4 regions of the Fictibacillus sp. 26RED30 genome follow, and region 4 is predicted to be linked to each of the others. Evidence: riboswitches for the same ligand, from Rfam matches in the RefSeq annotation. Region 4 holds a riboswitch; each other region holds the start of a gene.
What was found. A riboswitch is a leader RNA that binds a small molecule or an ion and turns the genes downstream of it on or off. The one in region 4 is predicted to bind S-adenosylmethionine.
Positions count from the first base shown of each region.

Region 1: it holds a riboswitch for S-adenosylmethionine, as region 4 does, so the genes downstream of both, IHV11_RS07790 (homocysteine synthase) here and IHV11_RS20915 (methionine ABC transporter ATP-binding protein) in region 4, are expected to answer to the same signal.
Region 2: it holds a riboswitch for S-adenosylmethionine, as region 4 does, so the genes downstream of both, IHV11_RS01375 (methionine ABC transporter ATP-binding protein) here and IHV11_RS20915 (methionine ABC transporter ATP-binding protein) in region 4, are expected to answer to the same signal.
Region 3: it holds a riboswitch for S-adenosylmethionine, as region 4 does, so the genes downstream of both, metK (methionine adenosyltransferase) here and IHV11_RS20915 (methionine ABC transporter ATP-binding protein) in region 4, are expected to answer to the same signal.

Region 1 covers NZ_JACZDV010000001.1:1,510,589-1,515,654, reverse strand. Annotated here, with positions in the region: gene IHV11_RS07805 (phosphoadenylyl-sulfate reductase) at 1-380, opposite strand, end outside; gene IHV11_RS21180 (YezD family protein) at 476-619, opposite strand; SAM riboswitch class I at 872-976, opposite strand; gene IHV11_RS07795 (sulfite exporter TauE/SafE family protein) at 1,189-2,088, shown strand; SAM riboswitch class I at 2,131-2,235, shown strand; gene IHV11_RS07790 (homocysteine synthase) at 2,352-3,665, shown strand; gene IHV11_RS07785 (polysaccharide deacetylase family protein) at 3,853-4,641, shown strand; gene IHV11_RS07780 (GntR family transcriptional regulator) at 4,837-5,066, shown strand, end outside.
Region 2 covers NZ_JACZDV010000001.1:287,339-292,404, forward strand. Annotated here, with positions in the region: gene sigI (RNA polymerase sigma-I factor) at 1-195, shown strand, start outside; gene IHV11_RS01365 (anti-sigma-I factor RsgI family protein) at 286-1,515, shown strand; gene IHV11_RS01370 (hypothetical protein) at 1,636-1,980, shown strand; SAM riboswitch class I at 2,060-2,190, shown strand; gene IHV11_RS01375 (methionine ABC transporter ATP-binding protein) at 2,505-3,530, shown strand; gene IHV11_RS01380 (methionine ABC transporter permease) at 3,523-4,191, shown strand; gene IHV11_RS01385 (MetQ/NlpA family ABC transporter substrate-binding protein) at 4,221-5,039, shown strand.
Region 3 covers NZ_JACZDV010000001.1:528,935-534,000, forward strand. Annotated here, with positions in the region: gene IHV11_RS02620 (alpha/beta hydrolase family protein) at 1-528, shown strand, start outside; gene pckA (phosphoenolpyruvate carboxykinase (ATP)) at 597-2,180, opposite strand; SAM riboswitch class I at 2,442-2,572, shown strand; gene metK (methionine adenosyltransferase) at 2,737-3,942, shown strand; gene IHV11_RS02635 (glycosyltransferase family 4 protein) at 4,217-5,066, opposite strand, start outside.
Region 4 covers NZ_JACZDV010000011.1:6,929-11,994, reverse strand. Annotated here, with positions in the region: gene IHV11_RS20930 (deoxynucleoside kinase) at 1-333, shown strand, start outside; gene IHV11_RS20925 (MetQ/NlpA family ABC transporter substrate-binding protein) at 384-1,199, opposite strand; gene IHV11_RS20920 (methionine ABC transporter permease) at 1,516-2,115, opposite strand; gene IHV11_RS20915 (methionine ABC transporter ATP-binding protein) at 2,171-3,184, opposite strand; SAM riboswitch class I at 3,253-3,358, opposite strand; tRNA gene IHV11_RS20910 (tRNA-Ser) at 3,578-3,670, opposite strand; gene serS (serine--tRNA ligase) at 4,004-5,066, opposite strand, start outside.

The DNA.
Region 1 (5,066 bases), on a different contig from region 4:
ATCACTTTTCGAATCGTGCAGCATTGATTAGGATTTAATTTCCAAAGCTCTTCACCGTGCTTACTCGCCTGTTCTTCAAGAGATAAAGCCGGTGTTTTCAATTTGATGCGAAGAGAAGGATATCTTTTCTTCGCTTCTTCAATCACTTCATACGTTTCTAGAAAATGCAGATGGGTATCAAGGAAAACAATTTGAGCATCCGGCTTTACTTGATGAACAAGATCCACTAAGACGCTTCCTTCAATTCCGAAGCTGCACGCATAAACCAGATCATCTTCATACGTTTCATAAGCCCACTTCAAAGCATGCAGCGCGCCTTTTGTGGGGTTTTCACTATCAAAATCACGGGTTTTTTCGTCCCATGTTTCGTACGTTAACAATCTGCTACCCCCTTTTCGCCATAAAAAAAGCGGCTTTAACGTTTTTAGGGCTTTGCCCATTCGTTAAAACCGCCTCTAGTTTTCTAGTCAGCGAATTATTTAATTCTTACCTTCTCGTTCTTTTCAAGCTGTATCACTTTTCCATCTTGAACGACTAAAGTGATTGATCCAAATTTAATACTGCTCAGCATTTGTTGAAGCTGAGGAAGAAAATCGTTTGCACTATTTTCGTTCGCCACTCCACTGCCTCCCTTTCTAACATTCATATCTTTTAAAGGCTCTTTCCTAAAATTGTTGTTTTCTAAGTCTTACTTTTTTCTTCTTTGACTTTTGATTGAAGTGGAAGATGCGATACTCCTGTGGCTCACCGCCTGCCCCACGGAAAGCGAGTATCTGCAACGGAAATCAACTCTTTCAAAAGCAACAATGAATATGAAAACAACAATAAAAAAACCTTCCCATTTCGGAAAGATAGTGGAGGTAAACATATTACCTTATCTTCCAAAATGTAAATACATTCTGCTGGAGTTAGCACCTTACAAACGCAGGTTGCCGGGTTTCATCGGGCCAGTTCCCTTCACCACTCTGGATAAGAGTTTAAATTTTATAAAATCATAACATATCTGAAGTGGATATCAAGACCTATTTTTTCATTTTTCTATTTTTAAAAAAAATTAAACAAACAGTTGACTTTTTATGTTTTTGAATCATATAGTAATAACTAAAATTTAATCCGTATCGCTGATCGGAAAACCGAAGGCTCTTAACACTACTTGTTAAGGGCCTTTTTATTTTGAGGAGGAAAAGTATGAAAAAGTTGATTGTATTAGCTCTAATTGGTCTTTTTGCACAGTTAATTGATGGATCACTCGGTATGGCTTATGGGGTTACATCTACATCTTTGCTCTTAGTAGCTGGAATTGCTCCTGCAGCTGCATCTGCGTCCGTACATCTTGCCGAAGTCGTAACCACTGCCGCATCCGGCGCTTCACACATTAAATTCGGAAATGTTGATCGGCAAGTTGTTACTCGATTAATTTTGCCGGGTTCGATCGGAGCATTTGTAGGTGCTTGTTTTTTAAGCAACCTTCCTGGAGATCTAATAAAGCCGTATATCTCTATCTTTTTAATTATCCTCGGTATATATATCTTATATCGTTTTCTGTTTAAACTTGGAGAGAAGAAAGCGAAAGTAAATGGTAAACCTTTTACAAAGAAACAGCTTATTCCACTTGGATTAGTAGCTGGTTTTTTAGATGCTACAGGTGGAGGAGGCTGGGGTCCGGTCACCACTCCAGTCCTAATGGCAAAACAAGACATGAAAACCAGGAAGGTAATCGGTTCTGTAGATACTAGCGAATTTGCTGTAGCTGTATCTGCTTCAATTGGATTTTTCATCGCACTCGGCTGGGAACAAGTTGAATGGCTATGGGTTGGTGCATTGATGCTAGGAGGAGTGATTGCGGCTCCTATTGCTGCATGGCTAGTTCGTCTCATTCCTTCTCACATATTAGGGGTACTAGTTGGTGGATTAATTATTATCACCAATACCCGCACCCTTCTTCATACTCTAGGCGTTTCACATAACATGTTGTTTTCGATCTACTTTGTTCTTGTTGCTTTTTGGGCAGTAGGGATTATCTATGCGGTAAAAAGCAATTCAGAAAATAAAAATCCGGAATTTTTAAAAAATTCAGTTGACTATTGAGAATGACCTATGTATTATAAATCTTAATTCAATATTCAAATCTTCTTATCCAGAGAGGCTGAGGGACTGACCCTATGATGCCCGGCAACCAGCGGAAACGCATGGTGCTAATTTCAGCAGAACAATGAATGTTCTGAAAGATGAGACTTCGATCGGGTGAAATCATCGGGACCTCTTCTTTTGGAAGAGGTCTTTTTTTCTGGGATAAGTTGAAACTGAATGCGATTGGATACAAAAAAATGACGTTGAGGAGAGATTTGAAAATGACTGATCAAAATGCAAAAAGACAGTATGGGTTTGAAACGATTTCTTTACATGAAGGTCAAAAAGTTGATCCGACTACAGGAGCTCGTGCTGTTCCGATCTACCAGACCACTTCCTATCAATTCAATTCAACAGAGCACGCAGCGAACTTATTTGCCCTAAAAGAGTTCGGAAACATATATACGCGTTTGATGAATCCAACGCAAGATGCGTTTGAACAGACCATTGCAAAACTTGAAGGTGGTGTTGGTGCTCTTGCTCTTGCTTCCGGCCAGGCTGCCATTACAAATGCTATATTCAATATCGCTGGCTCTGGTGATGAAATCGTCGCTTCCACCTCTCTATATGGTGGAACGTATAACCTGTTCTCTGTCACTCTCCCCAAGCTCGGCATCCAGACACAATTCGCTGAAATTGATAATCTTCAATCGTTTAAAGACGCTATTACAGAAAAAACAAAAGCCGTATACATTGAGACCATCGGGAATCCAAAAATCGATGTAGCCGACATTCAAGCGATTGCTGACATCGCACATGACGCAGGAGTTCCTCTTATTGTAGATAATACGTTGGCTACGCCTTACCTTTGTCGCCCGATCGAACATGGAGCGGATATCGTTGTTCATTCTGCAACAAAGTTCATCGGAGGACATGGTACTTCAGTAGGTGGAGTTATCGTCGATTCTGGAAAATTTGATTGGAGCAATGGGAAATTCCCAGGCTTGACTGAGCCAGATTCAAGTTATAAAGGAATTGTGTATACGGATGCATTTGGTCCACTTGCTTATATTCTAAAAGCACGTGTTCAGCTGCTTCGAGATCTAGGTTCGTCTATCGCACCGTTCAACTCCTTTCTATTTATTCAAGGATTGGAAACACTTGCTCTTCGTATAGAACGTCATGTTGAAAATACATTGAAAGTAGCGAAGTTCCTAGAGAGTCATCCATCGGTCGATTGGGTAAATTACGCAGGGCTTCCAAGCAGCCCTTACTATGAACTTGCCCAAAAATACCTCCCTAAAGGCGCGGGTGCAATTTTAACATTCGGGGTTAAAGGCGGTGTAGACGAAGGTAAAAAGTTGATCGAAAATGTTAGCATCTTCTCTCACCTGGCAAACGTGGGAGATTCAAAATCATTGATCATCCATCCAGCTAGCACCACTCATCAACAACTCTCTGAAGAAGAACAAAGAAAATCAGGCGTAAGTCCAGAACTAATCCGTCTTTCGATCGGAATTGAAACAGTAGATGATCTAATATATGACTTAGATCACGCATTAAAAGCGATCTCACTTTCTCCAAGTGGATTGTAGATTACAACGATTAAGCTGTTCAAGAAATCCTTTGAGCAGCTTTTTTGTTGCCAAGACTCTTCTCCTGTTAGCGAGCACCTTAGACGGAAATCAGCTTTATGAACAAACTTGTATACAGATACAGCTTTGTCATAAATCAGTTTCTCCTTACAAATACTATTGGTAACAAATTTTAGAATGAGGGCTCATGATGTCTACCATTGTAAAAATGATTGTTTCCATGTTTTTATGTCACATTCTTTTTTTCGGACCAAAAGTCAATGCAGGTGTAGTAAATCGTTTTGAAGTAGAGAAATATGGAGATGTAATCTGGGAAGTCCCTTCAAAAAAGAAACAAGTTGCGATTACATTTGACGATGGACCAGACCCCGTATACACCACTCAGATCTTAGATGTTCTTAAAAAGGAAGGTGTTCATGCAACATTCTTTCTTATTGGAAAGCGGGTTGAGAAGTATCCAGAAATCGTGAAAAGAGAGCTAAAAGAAGGACATGAAATCGGCAACCATACGTATAATCACCCTAGTTTCCACACCATTTCAAGGCATAAAGTTGTGGTTGAAACAAGAAAGACCGAGCACCTTCTCGATCCTGCTCATCATTCAGATTACATAAAATTGTTTCGACCTCCAGGCGGAACTGTTACAGAGAACAGTTTAAAAGTCTTAAAAAAAGAAGGATACAAAGTTATCCTATGGTCTTGGCATCAAGATCCCCGTGATTGGACAAATCCAGGATCTGAAAGGATCGCCAGACACATCCTAACGAATTTAAAAAACGGAGATATTATCCTTTTGCATGATTCTGGCGGTAATCGCAGTCAAACGGTTGCTGCATTAAAGATTATCCTTCCTAAGCTTAAGGAAATGGGTTATGAAATTGTAACGGTTGATGAACTATTAAAAATGCACCCACGATACAATGAGTTCCACGAAACTGAAGTGAAGAAAGAAGAAGCCCCGTTATTAATCGAATAAAGAGTGAAAAGAACAAATTTTATGATTATATTGTTCTTTTCTTTTTTATTTAAACCTCCCTACTGCTCACTTTGTTCAGACGCTTGCTCACTATTTGTTTTTAACATTAAATAAAAGCGCTTGCATTTTATAATCACTGTACTATAATACTACTTGTATACAAGTATACTCGTTCTACAAAAGGAGGTTATTAAGTTGAACGATTCTATGGAATTTCTTTATCCTGAAAAGTGGCTTTCCAAAGCTTCTACTGGGGAACGTGTCGCATGTGAACTAAGAATGAGGATTATCTCGGGACTCATTGAAAGCGGTACCACTCTTTCTGAAAATAAATTAGCTGCTGAGTATAATGTAAGCCGCTCTCCTATACGAGAAGCACTTAAGGTTCTATCGAATGAAAACTTAATTCGTTTAGAGCGAATGGG
Region 2 (5,066 bases), on a different contig from region 4:
ATTGCTCGTCTTTTAGCTGAGAACGAAGAACTTGCCGCGTTTCTAAAAGAAAAAAAGCAATTACCAATAAAAGATTTATTAAATATGGTATCCTGTAGTCGTAAAACCATAGAGAGAAATCGAAAGTATATAATAGCAGTATCACTTATATATTTAGGCGATTTTCAAGCGCTGAAATCATACATTCAGCCATAAGGTGAGGTAAATAAGGTTACTAGGCAAGGGAATGTAATGTTCTCTTGCCTGTAATTTATACTGATCCTGCTACATGCGGGAGGGATATCATTGAAGAACGGCAGCGGCATCGTTATTGAAGTTCAGAATAAAAAAGCAACTCTTCTCATGAAGGACGGAACCTTTGTCACAGTAAGAGTACCAGCAGGTAAAAGACCTCTTATAGGTAATGAGTATCAGGCTTCTTATTTTTCACACAAGAAAAGAAGTCTTTTTGTGCTGCCATCTATTTCGTTTTCAGTGGCAGCATTAATTGCATTTCTTTTTATTTCAGGTCTTTTACCCAACAGCAGCCATTCTGCCGCGGCTGCTTATGTTAGTTTTGATATCAATCCAAGCCTTGAGGTTGGCGTAGATGATAATATGCGAGTGGTTGAAATGGATGCTTTTAATGACGAAGCAAAAAAAATCATTAAGAAATACAATTTTTCTACCGATGATCGTATGCCGTTTGAAGTATTCGCGGATCAACTGATCAAAGCTTATCAGCGAGAAGGCTATATGGAAGAGAATCAGTCCATGCTTATCACTACAGTATCCGATAAATCCAGTGATAAGAAAACGAAGCAGGAATTGGATCTTGCATTGGATTCAATTGTTAAAAAAGCTGTCGTTCAATACCCTGTTGCGATTACTGTTTCTGAAACAAACGAAGAAGTTCGCGATAAGGCGAAACAATTAGGCGTATCTTCAGGTAAATATACAGCATTCCAAGAAGCAACGAAGAACGATAAACACCTTAAAGAAGAAAAGATTAAAGAAGTGAAGTTTCAAGAGCTAAAAGTGAATACTACTTCTTCAAAAAATATTAAATCCGTACCGCATCCTCGTAAAATAAAGGCTGCACCTCATGAGGTCAAGGTAAAGCCAGTAAATAATGAAGAAAAAAAATCGGAACACCGAAGCTCAGTTAAACCGACCGAGAAAAACCTTGTGAAGCCTCAAAAGAATACGAATGAAAAACGTAAAAGCAAAGAGCGTGGCAAAAGGAATGATCAAAATAACAATAGAAATCATATTCAGCAAAAAGAGCAAAGAGTAGAACCTAAAAAGATGAAGGAACCTGTCAGAACACAAAACCATGATAGGGATTACGATCAGAATAAAGAGCATAGAAAAGAAAACAGATATCAGGATAAGAATCATAACAAGCGACAAAAAGAAAATGACCGTAATAAACATGAGCAGAGACAGCAATGGAATGGAGACAGACATTTTAATGATGATCATAAGCGTTCCAAAGGTGAACATCGAAAGCAAGAAAAGAAACATAAACACTAATTATGAGATAACATGTCGTAATACCAATTACGATTCCTGGCTGCTGTCGAAGGGTTTATAAAGGTATATGAATATTCCTCTAGAATCGGTGAAGTAACAACCAATTCGGGGGGATTTTTAATGTTGGATATCCGTTACTTTGAAAGTCAAATAGCAAAAAGTCCGTATCTTTCTCTTTATAATATCCCGGTGAAGCCTAGCTTTAAATGTAAGGACGAAACGACGCTGAACATTGAATACAGAGAAGGAGAGCGGAACAGAACAGTCACGTTTACCGGGAATCCGAAATATCTATGTATGCTGCTTGAGGGGAAAATGAAGCTGAGTACTTTATTGAGACAAGAGATGATTGAATTTCAGGGAACACTCAGACAACGCTTAAAATGGGAAGCGATTTTTTACTTAAGCTCTCATTGGGAAGAGATATCTGCTGGTGTACTCGTTCGAACTGCTAAAAATATTTGACACGAATCGACATGGATGATAATATTCTTCACAGTGATTCAAATATGCATCGCTTTAATTTAATAAAGTAACACTTTTTTACTTATCACGAGAGGTGGAGGGACTGGCCCTATGAAACCCGGCAACCGCTAGATCATTGCATTCTTATGAATGATGAACTAGAAAGGTGCCAATTCCTGCAAGACTTTAAGTAGTCTTGGGAGATGAGGAGAACGTGCATAGAATATAATATGCCTTTCTGCTCATATTGAAGCAGAGAGGCATTTTTTTGTTTGGTTGTTTTCTAAAGAATTCCTTTTGGGTATTCTCTAAACTCTCATCTTTGAAAAGCTGATTGTAGTGGAAGGTGCGAGACTCCTGGGGGATCAGCGGGACAGGTGAGACACCTATAGTGCGAAGCATAGTGTGGCTCACCGCACGCCCCCCGGAAAGCGAGCAACCTGAAACGGAGATCAGCCACTTTCAAGAACAACATTGATTACTTAAAGAAAGCATTATTTTAGATAAGAAATGAGGTAAGAATCTTGATTAATTTACAGGCAGTCCGTAAAGTCTTTCAAACCAAAGATGGTGAAGTAAAGGCTGTTGATACGGTAGATTTAAACATAAAACAAGGAGAGATTTACGGAATCATCGGATACAGTGGTGCAGGTAAGAGTACACTGATCCGCATCCTTAACATGCTAGAGCGACCGACTAGCGGTACGGTTACGATTGGCGGCAAAAACATGTCTGAGCTGTCATCAAAAAAGTTAAGAGAAGCACGACAAGAAATTTCAATGATCTTTCAGCACTTTAACTTATTATGGTCTCGCACGGTAAGAGAAAACATTGCTTTTCCTCTTGAAATTGCGGGTTATCCAAAAGCAAAGATCAAACAGCGTGTTGATGAGCTGATCGACCTAGTTGGATTGGAAGGTCGTGGTGGTTCTTATCCTTCGCAACTAAGTGGAGGGCAGAAGCAACGTGTAGGTATCGCGCGCGCTCTTGCGAATGAGCCGAAAGTTCTCTTATGTGACGAAGCAACTTCTGCACTTGACCCTAAAACAACTGACAGCATTCTTGATCTGCTTGTAGAGATAAATCAAAAATTAGATCTGACCATTGTTCTTATCACACATGAGATGCATGTAATCAGAAAGATCTGTCACCGTGTAGCCGTTATGGAACAGGGGAGAGTAGTGGAAGAAGGCGATGTCCTAAATGTCTTCAAAAACCCGACAGAACCAATCACGAAGGATTTTGTGAAACAAGTAACAGAACCTGAAGAAACAGTGGACACGATCAAACAGTTTATTTCTGAGTTTCCGGAAGGCCGAATTGTCCAACTTACTTTTATTGGTGGACGAGCAGGACAGCCATTAATTACGGAACTGATTCGTAAGTATGAGGTAGATGTAAATATTCTACAAGGAAAGATTACGCAAACTCAGAATGGACCTTATGGGACGTTGTTCATTCAGATTAAAGGTACAGAATCTGCACTAGCTCGTGCAATGGAGTTTTTAAACAGTGTACAGGTTGAAGTAGAGGTGATTCATAATGCTTAGTACATGGTTCCCGAATGTCCAATGGGATGTTCTATTAGAAGCGACAAATGAAACTTTATATATGTCAGCCATCTCTGTAGTGATTACATTTTTCCTAGGACTGGCTCTAGGATTGGCGTTATTTCTAACTTCTCCTGGAAACTTGTGGGGAAATAAGTTTTTAAACAGCGTAATTGCTATAATCGTTAACGTGTTTCGATCGATTCCGTTTATTATCTTAATCATCTTATTGATTCCTTTTACACGTTTAATCGTAGGAACGATGCTTGGAGCTGAAGCTGCACTCCCTGCATTAATCGTAGGAGCTGCGCCATTTTATGCACGTATGGTAGAGATCGCTTTGAGAGAGATTAATAAAGGGGTAATCGAAGCAGCGAAATCAATGGGTGCTACAAACGCTCAGATTATCTTTAAAGTTCTTATTCCCGAAAGTACGCCGGCTCTTGTTTCTGGTATCACTGTAACCGCGATTGCACTCGTAAGTTATACAGCGATGGCTGGAGTTGTTGGTGCTGGTGGTTTAGGAAACTTGGCTTATATGGAAGGTTACCAAAGAGACAACGCGGATGTAACATTAATTTCAACTGCACTTATCTTAGTCATCGTTTTCGTCATCCAATGGATCGGTGACCGCATTACAACAGCATTAGATAAGAGATAACGTTTTAAGACAACAAGGAGGAAGTTCATATGAAAAAAGTATTATCTGTTCTTATATTAACCGTTCTTGTTGCAGCACTTGCTGCTTGCGGGAACAAAACAGAAGGCGGAATCAGCGACGAGAAGATCATTGTAGGTGCTTCAAACGTACCACATGCTGAAATTTTGGAAGAAGCAAAACCTCTTTTGAAAGAAAAAGGTGTAGAACTTGAGATCAAAACGTTCCAAGATTATGTACTGCCAAACAAGTCTTTAGATGAAAAAGAAATCGGTGCGAACTACTTTCAGCACGTTCCTTATCTAGAGTCTCAAATGAAAGATCACGGATACAAATTCGAAAACGCAGGTGGCATCCACCTTGAGCCGATCGGAATCTATTCTAAAAAGTATAAGTCATTAGATGAGCTGCCTGAGGGCGCAACAATTATCATGTCTAACTCAGTAGCAGATCATGGCCGTATGCTTGGGTTACTTGAAAAAGAAGGATTGATCAAAGTTAAAGAAGGTGCTGGAGCAGAAGCACAAATTAAGGATGTTGTAGAAAATCCTAAGAAGCTTAAATTTAAAGCAGATGTTGATGCGGGTATGCTTCCAAAAGCCTACAAGAACGGTGAAGGCGATGCCGTACTAATCAACACAAACTACGCGATCGATGCTGGATTAAATCCTCAAAAGGATGCGATCGCATTAGAAGGATCTGATTCTCCATTCGTAAACATCATTGCGGTGCGTGAAGGAGATAAAGATAAGAAATCTGTTAAAGCTTTAGTAGAAGCTTTACGTTCTAAAGAGATTCAAGATTTCATTAAGAAGAAATATGAAGGTGCAGTAGTGCCAGTTACGGAATAATTTTATAAAAAGAACTGACTTTGAGAT
Region 3 (5,066 bases), on a different contig from region 4:
AACGAAGATTTTGCTGGGGAAGATCGAACAGATGCATTTGCAGCTTATGAAGTTTTGAAGCAGTTTCCAAAAGTAGATGAAGAGGATATTCATGTGTTCGGATTTTCTCGTGGCGGTCCTATGGCATTGTTTACGGCAATGAAATATCCTGAGATACGTTCTGTCGTAACATGGGGCGGTGTGACTGATATGGCTATCACGTATGCAGAGAGAGAGGATCTGCGCAGGATGATGAAGAGAGTTATTGGAGGAACACCAGAGAAATATCCAGAAGAATTTGAATGGCGATCGCCGCTTAATTATTGTGAAGAATTAGATACACCCTTACTTTGCATTCACGGTATGAAGGATGAGAATGTAACCGTCGAACACACACTTAAGATAGAAAAAAGATTAAAAGAACTCAAAAAGCCATGTGAAACATGGATCTATCCTGAATACACCCATTATTTTCCTCCAAAAGAGAACCGGAAGATTACATATGCTTTATGCGCATGGATGAAAGGACATGGAAAAGGAGCTGAATGAGATTTTAGCTCCTTTTCATAAATGAAAAAACCTTCCATTGCTAGAATGGAAGGTCATTATTCCGTGTATTAAACGAGCGGTCCAGCTTGAGAAATCTCAGCTGATACAGACTTGAATTTTTCAAAGTTCGCATTAAATTGACCAGCAAGTTCTTTCGCTTTCACATCATAAGCGTCTTGATCACTCCATGTTTTCTTCGGTTGAAGAACTTGGTCTGGTACCCCAGGGCAATGTGTTGGGATATGAAGCCCAAAAATAGGATCTACTACTGTTTCAACTGAGGCAAGCTCGCCTTCTAGAGCAGCCTGCACCATTGCACGTGTATGACCTAGGTTCATACGACTTCCAATACCGTACTCTCCACCAGACCAGCCTGTGTTAACAAGGTAAACTTGAACGTTGTGCTGATCAATTTTCTTGCCAAGCATCTCAGCATAAACGGTAGCAGGAAGTGGCAGGAATGGAGCGCCAAAGCAAGTTGAGAAAGTAGCTTGTGGTGATGTTACGCCTCTTTCTGTTCCTGCAAGTTTGCTCGTGTATCCTGATAGGAAATGATACATCGCTTGCTCTTTAGTAAGTTTGCTGATCGGAGGCAGTACACCGAATGCATCAGCAGTTAAGAAGATGATTGTATTCGGGTGTCCTGCGACACTTGGTTGAATAATATTAGGAATAGCATCAACAGGATAAGCAGCACGTGTGTTTTCTGTTAGTGAAGAATCTTTATAATCTGCTTCTCTTGTAACTGAATCGATCATAACATTCTCCAAAACGCTTCCAAAACGAATCGCATTCCAGATCTGTGGTTCTTTTTCTTTAGAAAGATCGATTGTTTTAGCATAACATCCACCTTCGATATTGAAGACACCGGTGTTAGCCCAACCATGCTCATCATCTCCGATTAAGCGACGGTTCGGATCTGCTGATAATGTAGTTTTACCAGTTCCAGATAGTCCGAAGAATAAAGCTACATCTCCTTCATTCCCAACGTTGGCAGAGCAGTGCATAGATAGGATGCCTTTTTCAGGAAGAATGTAGTTCATGACAGAGAATACAGATTTTTTGATTTCACCTGCGTACTCAGTACCACCGATAAGGACAATTTTCTTTTCAAAAGAGACGATAATAAATGTTTCTGAGTTAGTTCCATCTTCAGCCGGATTAGCTTGAAATCCTGGTGCTGAAATCACTGTGAATTGAGATTCATGAGAACCTAGCTCATCGTGGTTCGGGCGCACAAACATTTGGTGAGCAAAAAGGTTATGCCATGCATACTCGTTAATTACTTGGATAGGTAGGCGATACTCGCGGTCCGCACCAGCAAACCCTTTAAATACGAATAGTTCTTCTTTATTGCTTAAGTATTGGAGTACTTTTTTGTATAATTTATCAAAGTTTTCTGGTGAAAATGGTTTATTTACCTTTCCCCAATCGATTGAATCTTTAATGGAAGCATCTTCAACGATAAATTTATCCTCAGGGGAACGGCCTGTATATTTCCCCGTTGTAGCTTGAAGTGCTCCTGTGGATGTAAGGATGCCCTCGTTGCGCTGAAGAGATTTTTCTACTAAAACCGGAACAGGTAAGTTCTGGTGAGTTGTTTCACGGGTCACAAGATCGTTTAAGGTTGTCGTAAATTCCAATGTATTCATATGAGACAGTACCATCCTTTATCCTAGAGTGATATATTCGAAAATTAGTATAACACATTGATTTAAATAATGTATACTATTTTATGAAAGTGCATCAAAAAAGTTCTTACTTCTGAAAAAAAGAACAAAATGTTGTGAATTATCCATCTTATTTAAAACGCTTTCATTCTATAGAATATAATACTCCAAACTTATTGCTATTCATAGGGTTTTCTATTGACAGAGGTGAAGCATTACGCTATCATATTTCGAGAACGGCTACTCTTATTCTGAGTAGGTGGAGGGACAGGCCCTATGAAACCCAGCAACCGACATGAAAGTGGCAATAATAACGCTACTGGAAATGAAAAGGTGCTAACCTGCAAGGTGAAAATAACCTTGGACAATAAGAGGTTGAAGGCATTTTGGTTTTATAAACCTTTTCCCTCGTGAATGTATGTGAGACAGGGAAGGGCTTTTTTTATGCCTTTTTCAGGTTAAGAACATAAACTGTGTAAAATAGATAAGAATAAAGTACCGTATCATACTCAAAAGCAGTTAAAGGGAGGATATTAACTTGTCCAAAAAAGTTAGTCGTCGTTTATTTACATCAGAATCCGTTACAGAAGGCCATCCAGATAAAATCTGTGACCAAATCTCAGATGCGATTCTAGATGAAATTTTAGCTAATGATGCAAATGCTCGTGTAGCATGTGAAACATCTGTAACTACAGGTCTTGTACTTGTTGCAGGTGAGATCACAACTTCTACTTATGTAGACATCCCAAAAGTTGTACGTGAGACAATTAAAGAAATCGGTTATGACCGTGCCAAATATGGTTTCGATTCTGAAACATGTGCAGTACTAACTTCTATCGATGAGCAATCTGCTGATATCGCGATGGGTGTTGATCAAGCTCTTGAAGCAAGAGAAGGTTCTATGACAGATGCTGAGATCGAAGCGATCGGTGCAGGTGACCAAGGTCTAATGTTCGGATATGCTTGTAACGAAACAGAAGAGCTTATGCCTCTACCAATCTCACTAGCTCATAAATTATCTCGTCGTCTTACAGAGGTTCGTAAGTCTGAAGAGATTCCTTACTTGCGTCCAGATGGAAAAACTCAAGTAACTGTTGAATATGATGAGAACGACAAACCTGTACGTATTGACACAATCGTAATTTCTACTCAGCACCACCCTGAGAACACACTTGAAGAAATTCAAAGAGACATCAAAGAAAAAGTAATCACGCCGGTTGTTCCTGCTGAACTAATCGACGAGAACACAAAATACTTCATCAACCCAACGGGCCGTTTCGTAATCGGCGGACCACAAGGTGATGCTGGACTTACTGGCCGTAAAATCATCGTAGATACATACGGTGGATATGCTCGTCACGGTGGTGGTGCATTCTCTGGTAAGGACGCGACTAAAGTTGACCGTTCTGCTGCTTATGCTGCTCGTTATGTTGCTAAAAACATCGTAGCATCAGGTCTTGCTGACAAAGTTGAAGTTCAGCTTGCTTATGCAATTGGTGTTGCTCAACCAGTATCAATCGCTGTAAACACGTTTGAAACAGGTAAAGTTTCTGAAGAAGTTCTTGTAGAACTAGTTCGCAACAACTTCGACCTTCGTCCGGCTGGAATCATTAAGATGCTTGATCTTCGCCGTCCGATCTACAAGCAAACTGCTGCATACGGCCACTTTGGACGTACTGACATCAACCTTCCTTGGGAGAACACAGATAAAGCTGCAGAGCTTAAGAAACAAGCAAATATTTAATAACATATAACATGTTAAACCAGACTTCCTTTTGGAAGTCTGGTTTTTTTAGTGGTTAGTTTAGAAGGTTATGTCGAAAATCGGATAAAAAATTTTATGTACGGAATTATTCGCTAGTTTTACGGATAAATGTTCTTTATCTGCGGATATAATTGTGATTACCTCGTAAAAAAAATTTGTGTATCTTCCAAACGAACATCTTAATCGCTAATGTTCATTTGGAAGATAGCTTTATTTTATCCTCGTATTTTCATATCCTCTTACCTATTCACCGCTACGCAATGATCGTTTTATTTTTATTCTTCGTATAAATAACTTCTTCATACTGCATTAAAAGGTTCCCGAAAATAGCTGACCAAGATTGAGTCATCGCATAATTTCTTGCTTTTCGTTTCATAGAGCCTAAGAGCATAGGATCTTCCATAATAGAAACGATATTTTGTATGAATGAGTCAGCTTCTGTAGCTTTGCAGATTCTACCCGTTACACCGTCTTGAACAATTTCAGCTACTCCGCCAGAATCGCACACGATAGCAGGTAACCCAGAGGCAGCTGCTTCTAAAACAACATTGCCGAACGTCTCTGTAGAAGAAGGGAAGACGAAAAGGTCGGCTGAAGCATAAACCCGCGCAAGATCTTCTCCAGATAGATAGCCTGCACATGTTACATTGCTATATTCAGTTTCCCACTGTTCGACATCACGTCGACTTGGTCCGTCACCCACAATCAGCCAATGAACATTCTCGCTCAAAGGGGATGGCAGCTTATCTATCATTTCTTTGAGGATGTTTAGATCCTTTTCAGGTGCTAGTCTTCCCACGAACAAGAAGATATACTTCTGTGTGATCTTATATTCTTCACGAACATGGAAATCTCGATTTTGAGGTGTGAACATCATACAGTCAACTCCTCTGGACCATATTTCAATAGAAGTAAAGCTTTTTGTGTATAAAATCTTCCGTGTTTCTTCACTTGGAACAAAGATCTTTTCAAAAGGTTTATGAAACCATTGCAGATAACGCCAGAGCAAAGGGGATAAGAAATCTAGATGGTAGTAAGCAAGGTAGCGGTCAAAATGAGTATGATAAGAGGCAACCATGGGAATGCTTTCTTTTTTACCGTAT
Region 4 (5,066 bases):
GTGGATTACGAGACGTATACACATCTGTTTGAAGCGATGGTCATGACGCCATACTTCCCGCAGCCTGATTGCTTGATATACTTAGAAGGCTCTCTTGATGATATCTTAGCTCGTATTCAAAAACGTGGACGTAAGATGGAGCAAGAAACACCGGTTTCCTACTGGGAAGAGATGTACGACCGCTATGAAAAGTGGATCGCTTCTTTTAATTCTTGTCCTGTGCTCCGTGTGAATATTAACGACTATGATCTTCGAGACAATCCAGAATCCATCGATCACATCGTAGAAAAGATCGCACAAAAAATTGAAGCGAAACGAGAAGTTCGCTTATAAACATAAAAACCCCGGTTCTCATTCTTATGAGCCCGGGGTTTTGTTTGATTTTATTTCTTCATCCATTCTGGTTTTCCGAAGCCTTCGAACTCCTTATCGATCACTTCTTCAAACTCCTTCGATTCCACTACCTTTTTAATATCTTTTGCAAAAGCAGAATCAACATCTTTCGTGTTCACCACAACACGGTTACGGTACGTGTCGGGCATGTTCTCTAATTGGATCGCATCTAATAAATCCATCTTAGCTGCGAGTGCAAAGTTACCAGGCACAGCTGCAACATCTGCACTTTGAACAGCACGCGGAAGCTGTGCGGCTTCTAGTGGTTTGAACACGAGCTTCTTAGGGTTATCTTTAACATCTTTTTCGGAAGCTGTTAGTTCGTTGATTCCTTCCTTGATGGTGATCAGTTTTGCATCTTCAAGCATGAGCAACGTACGTGCTAAGTTAACAGGATCATTCGGTATTGCGACCGTACTGCCTTCTTTTATGTCCTTAACGGATTTGAATTTCTCAGAATAGAGACCCATCGGTGCTGTAGGAACGATGATAACTTCTGAAAGCTTTAAGTTCTTTTCTTTTGCGAAATTCTCCATGTACACTTTGTGCTGAAAAAGGTTAGCATCAAGATCCCCTTTTGATAAAGCCATGTTTGGTTGAATATAGTCGCTGAATTCAATGACTTTTACTTTATACCCTTTTTTCTCAAGTGAGGGCTTGATGGCTTTGTTGACCATGTCGGTGTAAGGTCCTGCTGTTGCGCCTAAGGTTACTTCTTTATCTTTTGATGCATCTGATGAAGATGAGCATCCTGCTAAACCGAAAGCTAGCAGTGCTGTTAGTAGTGTAAGTATGATTTTTTTCATGTTGATCCCCTTTAAAAATTGTTTTTGCTATTACATGATGTTTTTTTTAGCGGTTGATTTCCGTTCCAGATGCTCCCTTTCCGGGGGGCGTGCGGTGAGCCATCTTATGTATTTTAAGATTTGCTCCTGCGTCTACAAGAATTACTACCGAAGTGAGCTTCCTCGTCGCATGCCTTGCGAGATGTTAATTCATGTAGAAGGCACGCTGATCCCCCAGGAGTCTCGCATCTTGCACTCCAATCAACTTGCCGAGAAGTCTTTTAAACCTAAACCTTTAAAGATAAATTTATCTTCGTCTTACCTTTAGTAAATAAATTTATCGTTTATTCACAGCCTTCGCTGCACCGTCTCCGATGACTTGCATGAGCTGGACGATTACGATTAGTAGGATTACGGTTGTGAGCATGATTGTATTGTCGTATCGGTAGTAGCCGAAGCGGATTGCGAAGTCTCCGATTCCTCCGCCACCGACGATACCTGCCATGGCTGAATAGCCTAGCAAGCTGATTGCTGTTACTGTTATCGCTTGAACGATTCCTGGCTTTGCTTCTGGTAGAAGGACTTCACGGATGATCATCCATGGCGTCGCGCCTACTGCAACGGCCGCTTCAATCACTCCTTTATCGATCTCTCGTAAAGAGGTTTCTACGAGCCGCGCAAAGAACGGGATGGCTGCAACGGATAGAGAAACTGAAGCTGCAGTTGGTCCGATCGTTGTTCCGGTAATGAGCTGTGTTAATGGTAACAACGCGACTAATAAAATGATGAATGGTACAGAGCGGATCAAGTTCACAAGAATGCCCGCTATCTGCTTGATCCACACATTTTCAAATAACAATCCTTTGTCGGTAACAAACAGTATAATTCCTAGAGGTAATCCTACAATTAATGAAACACCAAGTGATATAGCGACCATATATAACGTTTCAAAGAATGCTTTATTCAGATCTGGAAGGATATTCAAAATAGAATCAAGCAACTTTTTTCACCACCTCAAGATTTTCTATGCGACCTTCAATATATGAGATCGCTCGCTTCACTTCTGCCCCTTCACCGACTAGTTCCATGATGAAGATACCAAGCGGTGTTTCCTGAATATATTCGATTTTTCCGTGAAGGATATTCCCTTTTACGTTAAAGTTTTGGAAAAGCTCAGAAACAACAGCCTCTTCTGCAATTGCTCCTTTGAACTGGATCTTAATCACAGTTCCTTTTCTATTTTTCAGAAGAGGTTCTGGCAGATCCATTTGAATTACAGAGCTGATGAACGTTTTTGTGAGCTCTTTTTCTGGATTAGCAAAAATGTTGTACACGTCACCTGACTCGATGATTTCTCCATCCTGCATGATCGCCATTCGGTGGCAGATCTCTTTTACCACTTCCATCTCGTGCGTGATCAACACGATCGTAATGCCTAACTTTTTATTGATGGACTTCAGTAAGGAAAGGATCGATTTCGTCGTGTTCGGATCAAGAGCTGAAGTAGCTTCATCACATAGCAAAACCTTCGGATCATTGGCAAGTGCTCTTGCAATACCTACTCGCTGTTTCTGCCCCCCACTCAGCTGAGAAGGGTACTGATCTTTTTGATTCTCCAATCCCACCATCTTTAAAAGCTCATTTGTTTTATCTTTGATTTCTTCTTTCGTTTTTCCTGCTGCTTTTAATGCGAACGCAATGTTTTCAAAAACGGTCTTCGCACTAATCAAATAAAAGTGCTGAAAGATCATACCGATCTTAAGACGCTCCTCGCGTAACTCCTTTTTCCCGAGCTTCGTAATCGAGATGCCATCGATCTTGATTTCTCCTGATGTTGGTTTTTCCAATAAATTAAGACAGCGCAGCAACGAACTCTTCCCAGCACCGCTATATCCTACAATGCCAAAGATCTCACCTTTGTCGATCGTCAGTGACACATTCTTCACTCCGACGATTTCTTTGCCTTTTACTTTATATAATTTCGTAACGTCATTGATCTCGATCATATGCCATCCCCCTTACAATATAAAAAAGCCCTCTTCATTTCATGGAAGAGGGCGAATAAGTAAACATCGACTTATCTTCCAGAATGAATCATCATTCTGCAGGAAGTAGCACCGTTCCTAATGGAGGTTGCCGGACGTCATAGGGCCTGATCCCTCGGTCTCTCTGAATAAGTATTGCATTATTGAATTAAGTTATAGTTGTCATCATACGCCCTGTCTAAAAGTTCTGTCAATACTAAATTTTATCACTTTAAAGTGTTAGCGCTTACATACGTTGGGATGAATGGTTAAAATATTTTAGGATTTTCTGTCGGTGTTTGAATGCGATTCTTAAAAAGAAAAAATACAACAAAAAACCTCATCCGAGAAATCAGATGAGGTTGAATATGTATATGGAGGAGGTAGAGGGATTCGAACCCCCGCGGGTCGTTAAACCCCTGTCGGTTTTCAAGACCGATCCCTTCAGCCGGACTTGGGTATACCTCCGTGTGACTGACAAGAACTATAATAACATGCTGATAAATATAGTGTCAACGGTTTTCAAAAACTTTTTTTGATTTTTTATTTGTTTCTTTTGTAGGTATGCTTTTACGGTACGTGTTCTTATATTTATTACACGTTCACCGATAAAACAGTGCTTACCACCTGTAGTTCTATGACTTTCAACTGTGAATCCTGAATTTTCACCGCTAGAACTCTTCCCACCACCTGAAAACTTGTTCGGACCACCGATAATGAAGCTTTTACACCCATTAATAGATAAAAGCTGACTCTAAAAGTCCCTTTGGATACCTTTTAAGAGTCAGCTTCTTTCACTGTTTACTTAATTACTTCTTTGTTGCCCATATAAGGACGGAGAACTTCTGGAATGACTACAGTGCCCTCTTCTTGTTGGTAGTTCTCTAAGATAGCAGCTACTGTTCGACCAATCGCAAGTCCAGATCCGTTTAGCGTGTGAACGAATTCTGGCTTCCCTTTTGCATCGCGACGGAAACGAATTTGAGCACGGCGCGCTTGGAAATCTTCAAAGTTAGAGCAAGAAGAAATCTCGCGGTACTCACCATAGCTCGGAAGGTATACTTCGATATCGTACTTCTTAGCTGCTGTAAAGCCTAGGTCAGCTGTACACATGCTGAGTACGCGGTACGGAAGGTTGAGCAGCTGAAGGACTTTTTCAGCGTGTCCTGTAAGCTTCTCGAGCTCCTCATAAGAATCCTCAGGTTTAACGAAGCGAACAAGCTCTACTTTGTTGAACTGATGCTGACGGATCAAACCGCGCGTGTCGCGTCCTGCAGATCCCGCTTCAGAACGGAAACAAGCGCTGTACGCCGCATATGTGATCGGAAGTTCGTCAGCTGTTAGAATCTCTTCTCGGTGCATGTTCGTTACAGGAACCTCAGAAGTTGGAATCAAGAAATAATCTTCTTCACGAATTTTGAACGCGTCTTCTTCAAACTTTGGAAGTTGACCTGTTCCTGTCATGCTCTGACGGTTAACCATGTACGGAGGCAGCACCTCTGTGTAGCCATGCTCATCTTCGTGAAGATCCATCATGAAGTTGATAAGTGCACGCTCTAAGCGAGCTCCTAATCCTTTATAAAAAGCGAAACGGCTGCCTGTCACTTTTGCTCCACGTTCAAAATCAACGATGTTTAGTTCAGTTGCGATATCCCAGTGAGGTTTTGCTTCAAAAGCAAACTCAGGAACATCTCCCCAGTGACGTACAGGTACGTTATCGTCTTCTGTATCACCAACAGGAACACTTTCATGCGGAATGTTAGGCAATGTTAGCATGATGCCGTGAAGATCTTCTTCTACTTGACGAAGCTCTTCATCCATCGTTTTGACCTTGTCACCTACTTCGCGCATCTCTGTGATCAGG